Regions from separate parts of the Streptomyces sp. SID8374 genome, predicted to be linked through region 1. Evidence: riboswitches for the same ligand, from Rfam matches in the RefSeq annotation. Region 1 holds a riboswitch; the other holds the start of a gene.
The links. Region 1 has a riboswitch for cobalamin ahead of GTY67_RS11180 (ABC transporter substrate-binding protein). Riboswitches for the same ligand answer to the same signal wherever they lie in the genome.

Region 1 (7,585 bases):
ACCAGCTTGTAGACCATCGAACACGTAGGGTGCCCGCTCCCGGTGACCAGCTGCGTGCCGACCCCGTACGCATCCACCGGCGCGGCCGCCAGCGAGGCGATCGCGTACTCGTCCAGGTCCGAGGTCACCACGATCTTCGTGCCCGTCGCCCCCAGCTCGTCCAGCTGCTGCCGCACCCGGTGCGCGACCAGCAGCAGGTCCCCGGAGTCGATCCGTACGGCACCCAGCTCGGGCCCGGCGATCTCCACCGCCGCCCGCACCGCCTCGGCCACGTCGTACGTGTCCACCAGCAGCGTCGTGCCCCGCCCCAGCGAGTCCACCTGCGCCCGGAACGCGTCCCGCTCAGTGTCGTGCAGCAGGGTGAAGGCGTGCGCGCTGGTGCCCACGGTCGGAATCCCGTACCGGAACCCGGCCGCCAGGTCGGAGGTCGCGTCGAACCCGCCGACGTACGCCGCACGCGCCGAGGCAACCGCCGACAGCTCGTGCGTCCGCCGCGCCCCCATCTCGATCAGCCGGCGCCCCCCGGCCGCTGCCGACATCCGCGAGGCGGCGGCCGCGATCGCGGAGTCGTGGTTGAGGATCGAGAGGATCACCGTCTCCAGCAGCACGCACTCGGCGAAGGAGCCCTCCACCCGCAGGATCGGCGAGCCCGGGAAGTACACCTCGCCCTCCGGGTAGCCCCAGATGTCGCCGCTGAAGCGGTAGCCCGCCAGCCATTCGAGGGTCGGCTCGTCCACGATGTCCTGCTGGCGCAGGAAGCCGATCATCTCGTCGTCGAAGTGGAAGTTCTCCACCGCGTCCAGCACCCGCCCGGTGCCCGCGACGACCCCGTACCGCCGCCCCTCGGGCAGTCGGCGGGTGAACGCCTCGAAGACGGAGTGCCGGCCGGCGGTGCCCGCCTTGAGGGCCGCCTGCACCATGGTCAGCTCGTACTGGTCGGTGAAGAGCGCGGTCGACGGAACGCCGACCCGTCGCCCGAGGTCCGCTGAGTTCATGGCTGGGATGCTACCCCCTATTCGTCAAAGTGACGAGATGTGGGGTCCGTTTGTGCGCGGGGACCGCCCGAGTGGCAGCATGGGACAGGTGAGCGTTGCTACCCCTGTAGAGATCGAACGTCCTGATTCGGCCGAGGAGACCTTCGCGGTCCCCGAGCCGGACGTCCCGTGGGTGACGCTCGTCCACAACGACCCGGTCAACCTCATGAGCTATGTGACCTATGTCTTCCAGGCCTACTTCGGCTACTCCAAGGACAAGGCGCACAAGCTCATGCTGGACGTGCACCAGAAGGGCCGCGCCGTCGTCTCCAGCGGGAGCCGCGAGGAGATGGAGCGCGACGTCCAGGCCATGCACGGTTACGGGCTGTGGGCCACCCTCACCCAGGACCGCAACTAGCGGCACCGCCGCCGTACGCACCCCTGCCCCGTTCGACCCACCATCGGAGAATCCATGGCCGGCCATTTCGAGGCCACCCCGGGCGGCGGCGCGGCCGTCGCACTCGACGAGGTCGAGATCTCGATCCTGCGCTCCCTCGCCGTGCAGCTGCTCGAACTGATCGGCCCGGGCGACACCCCCGCCGACGGCGAGGACCCGCTCGCCGCACTCTTCGCCGAGGGCCCCAGCAAGCCGCCGTCCGACCCGGCCCTGGCCCGGCTCTTCCCCGACGCGTACGGGGGACCCGACGAGCTCACCGAGAGCGACGGCAAGTCGGAGGAGGAGCTGCGGGAGCTGTCCGCCGAGTTCCGCCGCTTCACCGAGACCGACCTGCGCTCCCGCAAGCGCGAGGACGCCCTCGCCGTCGTCCGGACGCTGGACGCGCTCTCGCCCGCCGACGGCGGCGGAGCCGTACTCACCCTCACCGCCGACGAGTGCCGCTCCTGGCTCGGCTCGCTCAACGACCTGCGGCTCACCATCGGCACCCGGCTGGAGGTCTCCGACGAGGACGAGGGCGAGGACGGGTCGCTCTACCGGCTCCCCGACAGCGACCCGCGCAAGCCGATGGTGATGGCCTATCTCTGGCTCGGCGCACTTCAGGAAACGCTCGTCGAAACACTGATGCCGTAATCGGCGGAAAAGGTGCCGCCCTCCGGGCGCGCCCCCTTCGCTCAACGGACGCTCAGATCCGGGTAACGATCCCCCCAAGTCATAGGCGGCATTCGCTCCGGATGGAGTTTCTTGTCCCCTTTTGCCTGTGGGATGCGCCACAGAATGTCCCGTGGTGTCCTGTGACGGCCGTGATAAATCTTCACGATCGCCCGGGGACGCCACCCCTGTTCCCGGGGTCGCCACAAGTCGGCCGAACGCCGGTGGCACTCCAATCCATATCCGGGGGGATCAGGACCTGATCCGCAGCCTTGACGGCGCGGATCGGCGTGGAGAAAGGCGCACCACACATGACATCGGCACAGGTCGACGAGGGACAGGCCGACCACGGAAGGCCCGGAGCGGAATCCGGGGAGGCCGAGACCGGTGGCGAGGGGTACCAGCGAGGTCTGGGAGCCCGTCAGATCCAGATGATCGCCATCGGCGGAGCCATCGGGACCGGGCTCTTCCTGGGCGCGGGCAAAGCGATCGACCGGGCCGGACCCAGCCTCATCCTGGCCTACGTCCTCGCGGGCCTGGTCATCTTCTTCATCATGCGGGCCCTGGGCGAACTGCTCATGTACCGCCCGGTCTCCGGCTCCTTCTCGGAGTACGCCCGCGAATTCATCGGGCCCTTCTTCGGATTCGTGACCGGCTGGACGTACTGGCTGTTCTGGGTCGTCACCGGAATCACCGAAGTCACCGCCGCCGCCACCTATATGACGTACTGGTGGGACATTCCGCAGTGGCTGTCCGCACTCGTCTTCACCGTCATCCTGTACGGCGCCAATCTGATCTCCGTGAAGCTCTTCGGTGAGCTGGAGTTCTGGTTCTCGATGGTCAAGGTCACCGCGATCGTCGGCATGATCCTCATCTGCGCCGGCGTGCTGACGCTCGGCTTCTCCGACGCCGGTGACACCGCGACCGTCTCCAATCTCTGGAACGACGGCGGGTTCTTCCCGAACGGCATCGGCGGCATGCTGATGACGCTCCAGATCGTCATGTTCGCCTTCCTCGCCGTGGAACTCGTCGGCGTCACCGCCGGGGAGTCCAAGGACCCCAAGACCGTGCTGCCCAAGGCCATCAACACCGTGCCGTGGCGCATCGCCGTCTTCTACGTCGGTGCCCTGATCATGATCCTGTCGGTCGTGCCGTGGTCCACCTTCAAGCCGGGCGTCTCGCCGTTCGTGAAGGCCTTCGAGGAGATGGGGCTCGGCATCGGCGCCGCCATCGTCAACTTCGTCGTCCTGACCGCGGCGCTCTCCTCCTGCAACTCCGGCATGTACTCCACCGGCCGCATGCTCCGCGACCTGGCCATGAACGGACAGGGCCCGCGCGCCTTCACCAAGCTGACGAAGAACGGCCTGCCGCTCACCGGCACCACCTTCTCCGCCGCCCTGATGCTCGTCGGCGTCTGGATCAACTACCAGTGGCCGGGCGAGGCGTTCAACTACGTCGTCTCCTTCGCGACCATCTCCGGCATGTGGGCCTGGATCATGATCCTGTTCAGCCAGATCCGCTACCGCCGCCTCGCCGACCAGGGGGTGCTCCCGCAGTCCTCGTTCAAGGCCCCGGGCGCCCCGTACACCAGCTGGTTCGCGCTCGCCTTCATCGGCATGGTCATCGTGATGATGGCGATCGACAAGGAGGCCAGGATCTCGCTGTACTGCGCCCCGCTCTGGGCGCTCGTCCTCGGCGTCTCCTACCTGGTGCTCAAGTCGCGCGACCCGGAGAACACCGCCTTCGCCAAGCGCTGACCCAGGCTCCGCCGAGCACCCCACCTGCTTGCGCCGAGTACCGACCCCGAGGGCGGGCCCGATCACTCCGGGCCCTGGACCGGCCCTCCTCCCGGGCGCCCCGGCCACTCCCCTTCCCCCCACGGCCCCGGCGTCCACCATGCGGGCCCTCCCGTACCACCCACCGGTACGCGAGGGCCCGCATGCTCAGACCGACCGGCAATCGGGGGCGGCGTCGCGGGGCTGGGCACGCGCTCCCCCAAGCTCTCGGCTTCGCTCGGGCAGGGAGGGGCCCCTCCGGCGTTGTCGTCAATCACCAACGCTCCGCGTTGACTCGATCCTCCGCCTTGCAGCTGCACGCACCCAGCCCCGCTCCTTCTCCCACCCCCCGACTGCCGGTCGGTCTTATCCTGGCGCCATGCTGACCATCACCCAGGCGCTCCACGACCAGATCGTCGCCCACTCCCGCGCCGACCACCCCGACGAGGCGTGCGGCGTGGTGGCGGGCCCGGTCGGAACGGGGCGCCCCGAGCGCTTCATCCCGATGCTCAACGCCGCCCGCTCGCCCACGTTCTACGAGTTCGACTCCGGCGACCTCCTCAAGCTCTACCGCGAGATGGACGACCGCGACGAGGAGCCCGTGATCATCTACCACTCGCACACGGCGACCGAGGCCTACCCCTCCCGCACCGACGTGACGTACGCGAATGAGCCCGGCGCCCACTACGTCCTCGTCTCCACCGCCGACACCGACGGCGCGGGCCCCTTCCAGTTCCGCTCGTACCGCATCGTGGACGGCGAGATCACCGAGGAAGACGTGCAGGTCGTCGAGGCGTACTGAGCACCCGGGCGGATCGCGGAGCCGCCGCACGGGTCTGGCACACTGCACCCCAGACCCGAACACAAGGCAGCAGGAACCAGGAAGCCGGTGCGAATCCGGCACGGTCCCGCCACTGTGACCGGGCCGCCCTCCCGTACGGACGACTCCCCGTGGACGACCCCGTACCGGAGGGCGGGCCCGGAAGCCAGGAACTGGCCCGCCGCCTTTCACGCATCGACCAGGGGACGCGGAAATCCCCCGGAGAGGCCCCGCCATGTCCCGGCGCACCCCCGCGCTCATAGCCGCCGCCGTGCTGCTCCCGCTCGCCCTCACCGCCTGCTCCACCCCGGAGACCTCCACCGGCGCCCAGGGCAGGCCCGAGGCCTCGGCGAAGAGCGACGGCTTCCCGTACACCGTCACCAACTGCGGTGTCACCACCACGTACAAGGCCCCGCCCAAGCGCGTGGTCACCATGAACCAGCACGTCACCGAGATCATGCTCGAACTGGGCCTGGCCAAGTCCCTCGTCGGCACCGCCTATCTCGACGACAAGGTCCTGCCGAAGTACGCGAAGGACTACGCCTCCGTCCCCGTCATCGCCAAGGAGTACCCCTCCTACGAGCAGGTCCTCGCCACCGACCCGGACTTCGTCTACGGCGGTTACGCCAGCGCGTTCGCGGCAGGCGACGGGCGCGGGCGCGAGGCGCTGAAGAAGTCCGGCATCGAGACCCGGCTCAACACCGAGAGCTGCGCCAAGGCCGACACCCCGATGGAGACCCTTTACGAGGAGATCCGCGAGGTCGGCCGCACCTTCGGCGTCACCGACCGCGCCGAGGCCTGGATCAAGCAGGCGAAGGCCGACAACGCGGCGACCGCCGAGAAGCTCAAGGACCTCAAGCCCCTCCCCGTCTTCGTCTACGACAGCGGCGACAAGATCGCGTTCACCGCGGGCGGCAAGGGCATCGGCAACGAGCTGATCAAGCGCGCCGGCGGCACCAACATCTTCGCCGACCTCGACAAGTCCTTCGGCGACGCCTCCTGGGAGAACGTGGTCGCCCGCAAGCCCGAAGCCATCGTGATCTACGACTACGGCTCCACCACCGTCGAACAGAAGAAGAAGCGCCTCCTCACCGACCCGGCCCTCGCCGACGTCCCCGCCATCAAGAACAAGCGCTTCGCGGTCATGCCGCTCTCCGACGCGGTCCTCGGCGTCCGCGTCCCCGCCGCCGTCGAGAAGCTCGCGGCCCAGCTCCACCCGGCGGCCACCACCCCGTGACCTGCCGCACCCCCGCACCGCGGCGGCTGCTCCGCTACACCCTGGTCGTCGGCGTCCTCGCCGCACTCCTCGCAGCCGCCGTGGTCGCCGCCCTCGCCCTCGGCTCCGTCCGCATCCCGCCCGGCCAGGTCATCGACATCCTGACCGGGCGGGCGGAGGCGAGCCCGTTCCGCACGATCGTCCTGGACGTCCGGCTGCCCCGGGTCATCCTCGGCATCGTCGTCGGCGCCGGACTGGCCGTCATCGGCACGGTCCTCCAGGCCCTTGTACGCAACCAGCTCGCCGACCCGTTCCTCCTCGGCGTCTCCTCCGGGGCCTCCACCGGCGCGGTCCTGGTCATCGTCCTCGGCATCGGCGCGACCCTCGCCACCACCGTCACCATCCCCGCCGCCGCCTTCGCCGGAGCGCTGCTCTCGCTGCTCCTCGTCTACACCCTGGCGCGCGGCGGGGGAGGCCTCACCACCAACCGGCTCGTCCTCGCCGGGGTCGCCGTCTCCTACATCCTCTCCGCCCTCACCAGCCTGATCCTGGTCACCTCCGCCCGCGCCGACCACCTCCAGGAAGTCCTCTACTGGACCCTCGGCGGCCTCGGCGCGGCCCGCTGGGACATGCTCGCGCTCCCGACGGTCACCCTGATCGCCGGTACGGCCGTACTCCTCACGCTGGCCCGGCCCCTCGACCTGCTCCTGGTGGGGGAGGAGGGCGCGACCGTGCTCGGCCTGGACACCGCCCGCTTCCGGGCCGCCGTCTTCGTCCTCGCCTCCCTGATGACCGGGGCGCTCGTCGCGTACAGCGGGGCGATCGGCTTCGTCGGCCTGATGGTCCCGCACATGGCCCGGATGGCGGTCGGCGCCTCGCACCGCGCGCTGCTCCCGGTCGTCGCGCTCGGCGGGGCCGTGTTCCTGGTCCTCGCCGACCTGGCCGCCCGGACGCTCGCGGCCCCGCAGGACATCCCGGTGGGCGTGCTCACGGCGCTGACGGGCGGCCCGTTCTTCCTGTGGATGCTGCGCCGCAGGCCGGAGGGGGCGCCCGCGTGACGACCGTACGCACAGCCGAGGGAGCACCCGCATGACGACCGTACGCACTCCCGGGGGAGCCCGCCCGTGACCACCCTGCGCACCGAGGCACTCTCGTACGGGATCGGCGAAGGCCGCCACCTGGTCGACGCGGTCGACCTCACCGCCGCCGACGGCGAGACGGTCGGCCTGGTCGGCCCCAACGGCAGCGGCAAGACCACGCTCCTGCGCTGCGTCTACGGCACCCTGCGCCCCACCCACGGCCGGGTCCTCCTGGACGGCGACGACCTCGCCACCCTCCCCGTGAAGGCCCGCGCCCAGCGCATCGCCACGGTCCCGCAGGACGGCCACGCCGGGTTCGAGCTGACCGTCGGCCAGGTCGTCGCGATGGGCCGCGCCCCGCACAAGCGGTTCTGGGAGGCGGACAACGCGTCCGACACCGCCCTCGTCACCCAGGCCCTCGACCGGGTCGGGATCGCCGCACTCGCCCCCCGTACCTTCGCCTCCCTCTCCGGCGGCGAACGCCAACGCGCCCTGGTCGCCCGCGCCCTGGTCCAGCAGCCCGCGCTCGTCGTCCTGGACGAGCCGACCAACCACCTGGACATCCGCTACCAGCTGGAGATCCTCTCCCTGGTCCGCGAGCTGGGCACCACCAACC
Region 2 (7,585 bases), on a different contig from region 1:
GGACCTGGTCTTTAATGGTTTAGACCAGTACCGGGAGCTTGGCCTAGACCTTTAGGGGTGTCAAGGGTGTATAAGAAGTGCACTCGCGTCCGTTATAGGACCGACACCTAAGGGAGGGCGACGACCCGTGACCGGACCGTGCCACCATGTGAGCCGCGACAGACGGAGGAGCCGGTGACGGCAGCAACGCAAGCGTCGGAGAGGCGGGCCATGGGTGCCGACGGGGGCAGTTCGGGGAGCGAGACCGGCAACGGTGCGCGCACGGCGCGCGTACCGAAGTACTACCGGCTCAAGCGCCATCTCCTCGACATGACCGATACCTTGCCGCCCGGCACCCCGGTGCCGCCCGAACGCACCCTGGCGGCCGAGTTCGACACCTCGCGCACCACCGTGCGCCAGGCCCTCCAGGAGCTGGTCGTCGAAGGCCGGCTCGAACGCATCCAGGGCAAGGGGACGTTCGTCGCCAAGCCGAAGGTCTCCCAGGCGCTCCAGCTGACCTCGTACACCGAGGACATGCGCGCCCAGGGCCTTGAACCGACGTCCCAGCTCCTCGACATCGGCTACGTCACGGCGGACGACACGCTCGCCGGACTGCTGGACATCTCGACGGGCGGCCGGGTGCTGCGCATCGAGAGGCTCCGGCTCGCCAGCGGAGAGCCGATGGCGATCGAGACAACCCACCTTTCGGCCAAACGCTTCCCGGCGCTGCGCCGCTCGCTGGTGAAGTACACCTCTCTCTACACCGCGCTCGCCGAGGTGTACGACGTCCGCCTCGCCGAGGCCGAGGAGACCATCGAGACCTCGCTCGCCACCCCGCGCGAGGCCGGTCTGCTGGGGACGGACGTGGGGCTGCCGATGCTGATGCTCTCCCGCCATTCCATCGACGGCCAGGGTGAACCCGTGGAGTGGGTGCGATCCGTGTACCGGGGCGATCGGTACAAGTTCGTGGCCCGCCTGAAGCGGCCGACCGACTGAGAGCCGACAGCGTGCGGACAGGCGGTGGCCCGGGGATTCCGTCCCCGGGCCACCGCCTGTTTTCGGTCAGGCCCGGTGTCACCCGTCCGCGTGAACCGATTCCGCCTCCCGTCCGTGTCCCTACTGCGGACCTTCGGTGGAGACATCGGCGATACGCGACCGGTATGCGGACAGGGGTTCCGGAGAGCGGCCTTACCACCTAGATTTCGCGCACGTTACGACTGTGATCACGCGAGGGGACGGATCGATATGCCGGAATCGCCCACACCAGCACCACCGGTTCCACAAGTACCGGGACGGCGGGCGCTGTCCCCGAAGTCCATAGTCGTCTGGAGCCTGGTCGGCCTGGTCGGCGCGATCGGCTGGGCCACCCTCGCGCTCTCGCGCGGTGAAGAGGTCTCGGCCGCCTGGATGCTGGCGGCGGCGCTGGGCTCGTACGCCATCGCGTACCGCTTCTACTCCCGGTTCATCGCCAACCGGGTCCTGAAGGCGGACAAGAACCGCGCGACCCCGGCCGAACTGCTGGACAACGGTGTCGACTTCCACCCCACCGACCGCCGGGTCCTCTTCGGCCACCACTTCGCCGCCATCGCGGGCGCGGGCCCGCTGGTCGGCCCCGTGCTCGCCGCGCAGATGGGCTATCTGCCCGGCACGATCTGGCTCGTCGTCGGCGTCATCTTCGCCGGTGCCGTCCAGGACATGGTGACGCTGTTCTTCTCCACCCGCCGCAACGGCCGTTCCCTCGGCCAGATGGCGCGTGACGAGATCGGCCCGGTCGGCGGGATCGCCGCACTGGTCGCGGTCTTCATCATCATGATCATCCTGCTCGCGGTCCTCGCGCTGGTCATCGTGAACGCGCTCGCCCACTCGCCGTGGGGCGTCTTCTCCATCGGCATGACGATCCCGATCGCCCTCTTCATGGGCGTCTATCTGCGCATCCTGCGGCCCGGCAAGGTCAGTGAGGTCTCCCTCATCGGCGTCGCGCTGCTGCTCCTGGCGATCGTCTCAGGCGGCTGGGTCGCCGAGTCGTCGTGGGCGGACTTCTTCACGCTGGAGCCGGGCACGCTGGTCATCTGGATGATCGTGTACGGGTTCCTCGCCTCCGTGCTCCCCGTGTGGCTGCTGCTGGCCCCGCGCGACTACCTCTCCACCTTCATGAAGGTCGGCACGATCGGGCTGCTGGCCCTGGGCGTGGTCGTCGCGCTGCCGACCCTGAAGATGCCCGCGGTCACCGACTTCGCCTCCAGCGGCTCGGGACCGGTCTTCGCCGGTTCGATGTTCCCGTTCGTCTTCATCACCATCGCCTGCGGCGCGCTCTCCGGCTTCCACTCCCTGGTCTCCTCCGGCACCACGCCGAAGATGGTCCAGAAGGAGACGCAGATCCGGGTGATCGGCTACGGCGCCATGCTGGTCGAGTCGTTCGTCGCGATCATGGCGATGATCGCGGCCTGCATCATCGACCCCGGTCTCTACTTCGCCATCAACGCGCCCGTCGGTGTGATCGGCGACAGCGTCCAGTCCGCCTCCCAGGCCGTGGCCAACTTCGGCTTCACCATCACGCCGGACGCCCTGGCCCAGGCCGCCAAGGACGTCGAGGAGGCGAGCCTGCTCTCGCGGACCGGTGGCGCGCCCACGTTCGCGCTCGGCATGTCGGAGATCTTCTCCGCGGTGGTCGGCGGGACCGCGATGAAGGCGTTCTGGTACCACTTCGCCATCATGTTCGAGGCACTCTTCATCCTCACCACCGTGGACGCCGGCACCCGCGTCGGGCGCTTCATGCTCCAGGACATGCTGGGCAACGCCTACAAGCCGTTCCGCGAGGTCAGCTGGAAGCCGGGCGTCTGGTTCGCCAGCGCCGTCGTGGTCGGCGGCTGGGGCTACTTCCTCTGGGTCGGTGTGCACGACCCGCTGGGCGGCATCAACCAGCTCTTCCCGCTCTTCGGCATCGCCAACCAGCTGCTGGCCGCCGTCGCGCTGGCCGTCTGCACCACCCTGCTGGTCAAGTCCGGCCGCCTGAAGTGGGCGTGGGTCACCGCGGTCCCGCTCGCCTGGGACGTGGCGGTCACCCTCACCGCCAGCTGGCAGAAGATCTTCTCGCCGGACGTGAAGGTCGGCTTCTTCGCCCAGCGCGACAAGTACCAGGCGGGCATCGACGCGGGCGAGGTGCTGCCCCCGGCCAAGAACATGGACGACATGCAGACCGTCGTCACCAACTCCACCGTCGACGGGGTGCTGTGCGCCCTCTTCGCACTCCTCATCATCGTGGTGCTGGTGGACGCCGGGCGGGTCTGCTTCAACGCCATCCGCGACCCGGAGAGCGTCAAGCTCCACGAGACGCCGTTCGTCCAGTCCAAGTTCGTCGCCCCGGCCTCGCTCATCGCCACCAAGGAGGAGAAGGCCGAACTGGCCGCCGCCGGTGTCGGCCCCGAGGGCGGCATCCGCAAGGAAGCGGCGGGAGCGGGGAGCCGGACATGACCCTCGCGGACGTACGGCGGGTGGCCGGACGGATCCGCTGGTACGTCCGTGAGCTGACCGGCGAGTCGACGTACGACCGCTATGTGGCGCACGCGAGGGCCCACGATCCGGACACGCCGGTGATGACCCGCCGCGCCTTCGAACGCAGCCGTACGGACGCCCGCGAGGCGGACCCGCGCGAGGGCTTCCGCTGCTGCTGACCACCACCGGCCGATCGGGGCCGTCGCACCCCTCCCAGGGGCGCGGCGGCCCCTTTTCGCGCCCTCGCACGGGGCTGTCCGCAGCTGTCCGATCCGGAGAAAACCGGGCGAAGAAGCCAGACCGCCATACCGACATCTGTTCACGCCGACACAACATGTGGGGGCTTCCTCATCGAGCGCCCCCCACATGTATGCTCGACCTCGCTGTCGCCGCAGGGGAATCCGGTGCGAATCCGGAACTGTCCCGCAACGGTGTGATCAGTGTGCTTTTGCACACCCGAAGTCCGACGACCTGTCGACAGCGCGTCCGGATCGACCGAACCGGACGCCAGACGTCCGGGCCTCGCGGATGGGCCGGTGGACGCCGTGAGCAGTGCTGCCCTGAAGGGCACCGTGCTGCCCGGCTCCCCGCTCGCCGCCGGCCCCCAGCCGAGCGAGGGAAAGCCCAGTGACCATCGCGCCCGCCGATCCGGTTTCAGCCACCGAATCCGCTGCCTCCACCACGTCCGGCGAAGGCACGAACGACGGACCCGGGACCGCCCTGCTGCGGACCCTGACCGACCTCACCGTCGATCTGCCCGACACCGACCCCGGACGGGTCGCCGCCTCCGCGCTGCGCGGGCGCAACGCCCGCTCCGACGAGGCCGAGCTGCGCTCGCTGGCCACCGAGGCGGCGGCGGGGCTGATCTCCGAGGACCCGGCGTACTCCCGGCTCGCCGCCCGGCTGCTGACCCGTACGATCGCGGACGAGGCCGCGGGCCAGGGCGCGACGCACTTCTCCGCCTCGGTCGCGGTGGGCCACCGCGAGGGCCTGATCGCCGACCGCACCGCCGAGTTCGTGGCGCTGCACGCGGCCGCGCTGGACGAGCTCGTCGACCAGGCGCTGGCCGACGGTGCCGACGACCGCTTCGGCTACTTCGGCCTCCGTACGCTGCACAGCCGTTACCTGCTGCGCCACCCGCTCACCCGTCAGGTCATCGAGACCCCGCAGCACTTCATGCTGCGCGTGGCCGCGGGCCTGGCCGAGGACGAGTCGGTGCGCGCGCTGGACGAGGTCGCCGCGCTCTACAAACTGATGAGCCGGCTGGACTACCTCCCCTCCTCCCCCACGCTCTTCAACTCCGGCACCCGGCACCCGCAGATGTCCTCCTGCTACCTGCTGGACTCCCCCAAGGACGAGCTGGACTCGATCTACGACCGCTACCACCAGGTGGCGCGCCTCTCCAAGCACGCGGGCGGCATCGGTCTGTCGTACTCCCGCATCCGCGCCCGGGGTTCGCTGATCCGGGGCACCAACGGGCACTCCAACGGCATCGTGCCGTTCCTCAAGACGCTGGACGCCTCGGTGGCGGCGGTGAACCAGGGCGGCCGCCGCAAGGGCGCGGCCGCTGTCTACCTGGAGACCTGGCACGCGGACATCGAGGAGTTCCTGGAGCTCCGCGACAACACCGGTGAGGACCAGCGCCGTACGCACAACCTGAACCTGGCGCACTGGATCCCGGACGAGTTCATGCGCCGCGTCGACGCGGACACCGACTGGTCGCTGTTCTCCCCCGCCGAGGTGCCCGAGCTGGTCGACCTGTGGGGCGACGAGTTCGACGCGGCCTACCGCGCGGCCGAGGCCAAGGGCCTGGCCCGCAAGACGATCCCGGCGCGTGAGCTGTACGGCCGGATGATGCGGACCCTCGCGCAGACCGGCCAGGGCTGGATGACGTTCAAGGACGCCTCCAACCGGACCGCGAACCAGACCGCCGAGCCGGGCCGGGTCGTGCACTCCTCGAACCTGTGCACGGAGATCCTGGAGGTCACCGACGACGGCGAGACGGCCGTCTGCAACCTGGGCTCGGTCAACCTGGGCGCCTTCGTGGCGAACGGCTCCATCGACTGGGAGCGCCTGGACGCCACGGTCCGCACCGCGGTCACCTTCCTCGACCGGGTCGTCGACATCAACTTCTACCCGACCGAGCAGGCCGGGCGCTCCAACTCCCGCTGGCGGCCGGTCGGCCTGGGCGCGATGGGCCTCCAGGACGTCTTCTTCCAGCTGCGGATGCCCTTCGACTCGCCGCAGGCCCGCGCGCTCTCGACGAAAATCTCCGAGCGCATCATGCTCGCCGCGTACGAGGCGTCCTGCGACCTCGCCGAGCGTTCGGGCCCGCTGCCCGCGTGGTCCGAGACGCGTGCCGCGCGCGGTGTGCTGCACCCCGACCACTACGACACCGAGCTGAACTGGCCGGAGCGCTGGGACGCCCTGCGCGCCCGGGTCGCGAAAACCGGTATGCGCAACTCGCTGCTGCTCGCCATCGCGCCGACCGCCACGATCGCCTCGATCGCCGGTGTGTACGAGTGCATCGAGCCGCAGGTCTCCAACCTGTTCAAGCGCGAGACGCTCAGCGGTGAGTTCCTCCAGGTGAACGCCTACCTGGTGGACGAGCTGAAGAAGCTCGGCGTGTGGGACGCCCGCACCCGTGAGGCGCTGCGTGAGGCGAGCGGCTCCGTGCAGGGCTTCGCCTGGATCCCCGAGGACGTGCGGGCGCTGTACCGCACGGCGTGGGAGATCCCGCAGCGCGGCCTGATCGACATGGCGGCGGCCCGTACGCCGTTCCTCGACCAGAGCCAGTCGCTCAACCTGTTCCTGGAGACGCCGACGATCGGCAAGCTCTCCTCGATGTACGCGTACGCCTGGAAGCAGGGGCTGAAGACGACGTACTACCTGCGTTCGCGCCCGGCGACCCGGATCGCCCGTGCCGCGTCCGGTCAGGCGTCGGCCGCCGCCCCCATTCCCGTACAGCAGGCAACGGCTCCCGACGCGGACGCCATCGCCTGCTCCCTGGAAAACCCTGAGTCCTGCGAGGCCTGCCAGTAATGAGCACCACGAACGAAGAGAAGAACCTTCTCGACCCGGGATTCGAGCTGACCTTGCGTCCCATGCGCTACCCGGACTTCTACGAGCGCTACCGGGACGCGATCAAGAACACCTGGACCGTCGAGGAGGTCGACCTCCACTCGGACGTCGCCGACCTCGCGAAGCTGTCGCCGGGTGAGCAGCACATGATCGGCCGGCTGGTGGCGTTCTTCGCGACCGGTGACTCGATCGTCTCCAACAACCTCGTGCTGACGCTCTACAAGCACATCAACTCCCCCGAGGCGCGGCTGTACCTGTCGCGGCAGCTCTTCGAGGAGGCCGTGCACGTCCAGTTCTATCTGACGCTGCTGGACACCTATCTGCCCGACCCGGACGACCGGGCGGCGGCGTTCGACGCGGTCGAGGAGATCCCCTCGATCCGCGAGAAGGCCCAGTTCTGCTTCAAGTGGATGGACTCGGTCGAGAAGATCGACCGGCTGGAGACGAAGGCCGACCGCCGCCGCTTCCTGCTGAACCTGATCTGCTTCGCGGCGTGCATCGAGGGGCTGTTCTTCTACGGCGCCTTCGCGTACGTGTACTGGTTCCGCTCGCGCGGCCTGCTGCACGGCCTCGCCACGGGCACCAACTGGGTGTTCCGTGACGAGACGATGCACATGAACTTCGCGTTCGAGGTCGTGGACACCGTCCGCAAGGAGGAGCCGGAGCTCTTCGACGACGCGCTCCAGCAGCAGGTCACCGACATGCTGAAGGAAGCGGTCGAGGCGGAGCTCCAGTTCGGCCGCGACCTGTGCGGCGAGGGCCTGCCGGGCATGAACACCGAGTCGATGCGCCAGTACCTGGAGTGCGTCGCCGACCAGCGCCTGGCCCGCCTGGGCTTCCCGACGGTGTACGGCTCGGAGAACCCGTTCTCCTTCATGGAGCTCCAGGGCGTCCAGGAGCTGACGAACTTCTTCGAGCGCCGCCCGTCCGCCTACCAGGTGGCGGTCGAGGGCTCGGTCGGGTTCGACGACGACTTCTAGGCCCGCTCCGGACCCTCTCCGGACTGCGGACAGCAAAAGGCCCCACCGTGCTG

Region 2: it holds a riboswitch for cobalamin, as region 1 does, so the genes downstream of both, GTY67_RS23955 (ribonucleoside-diphosphate reductase subunit alpha) here and GTY67_RS11180 (ABC transporter substrate-binding protein) in region 1, are expected to answer to the same signal.

The regions. Positions count from the first base shown of each region.
Region 1 covers NZ_WWGH01000001.1:2,523,781-2,531,365, reverse strand. The annotation lists gene GTY67_RS11205 (nicotinate phosphoribosyltransferase) at 1-995, opposite strand, end outside; gene clpS (ATP-dependent Clp protease adapter ClpS) at 1,075-1,392, shown strand; gene GTY67_RS11195 (DUF2017 domain-containing protein) at 1,447-2,061, shown strand; gene GTY67_RS11190 (amino acid permease) at 2,391-3,836, shown strand; gene GTY67_RS11185 (M67 family metallopeptidase) at 4,234-4,656, shown strand; cobalamin riboswitch at 4,731-4,850, shown strand; gene GTY67_RS11180 (ABC transporter substrate-binding protein) at 4,910-5,911, shown strand; gene GTY67_RS11175 (iron ABC transporter permease) at 5,908-6,948, shown strand; gene GTY67_RS11170 (ABC transporter ATP-binding protein) at 7,015-7,585, shown strand, end outside.
Region 2 covers NZ_WWGH01000002.1:63,765-71,349, reverse strand. The annotation lists gene GTY67_RS23970 (GntR family transcriptional regulator) at 211-975, shown strand; gene GTY67_RS23965 (carbon starvation CstA family protein) at 1,225-3,450, shown strand; gene GTY67_RS23960 (YbdD/YjiX family protein) at 3,447-3,650, shown strand; cobalamin riboswitch at 3,830-3,965, shown strand; gene GTY67_RS23955 (ribonucleoside-diphosphate reductase subunit alpha) at 4,099-6,513, shown strand; gene GTY67_RS23950 (ribonucleotide-diphosphate reductase subunit beta) at 6,513-7,532, shown strand.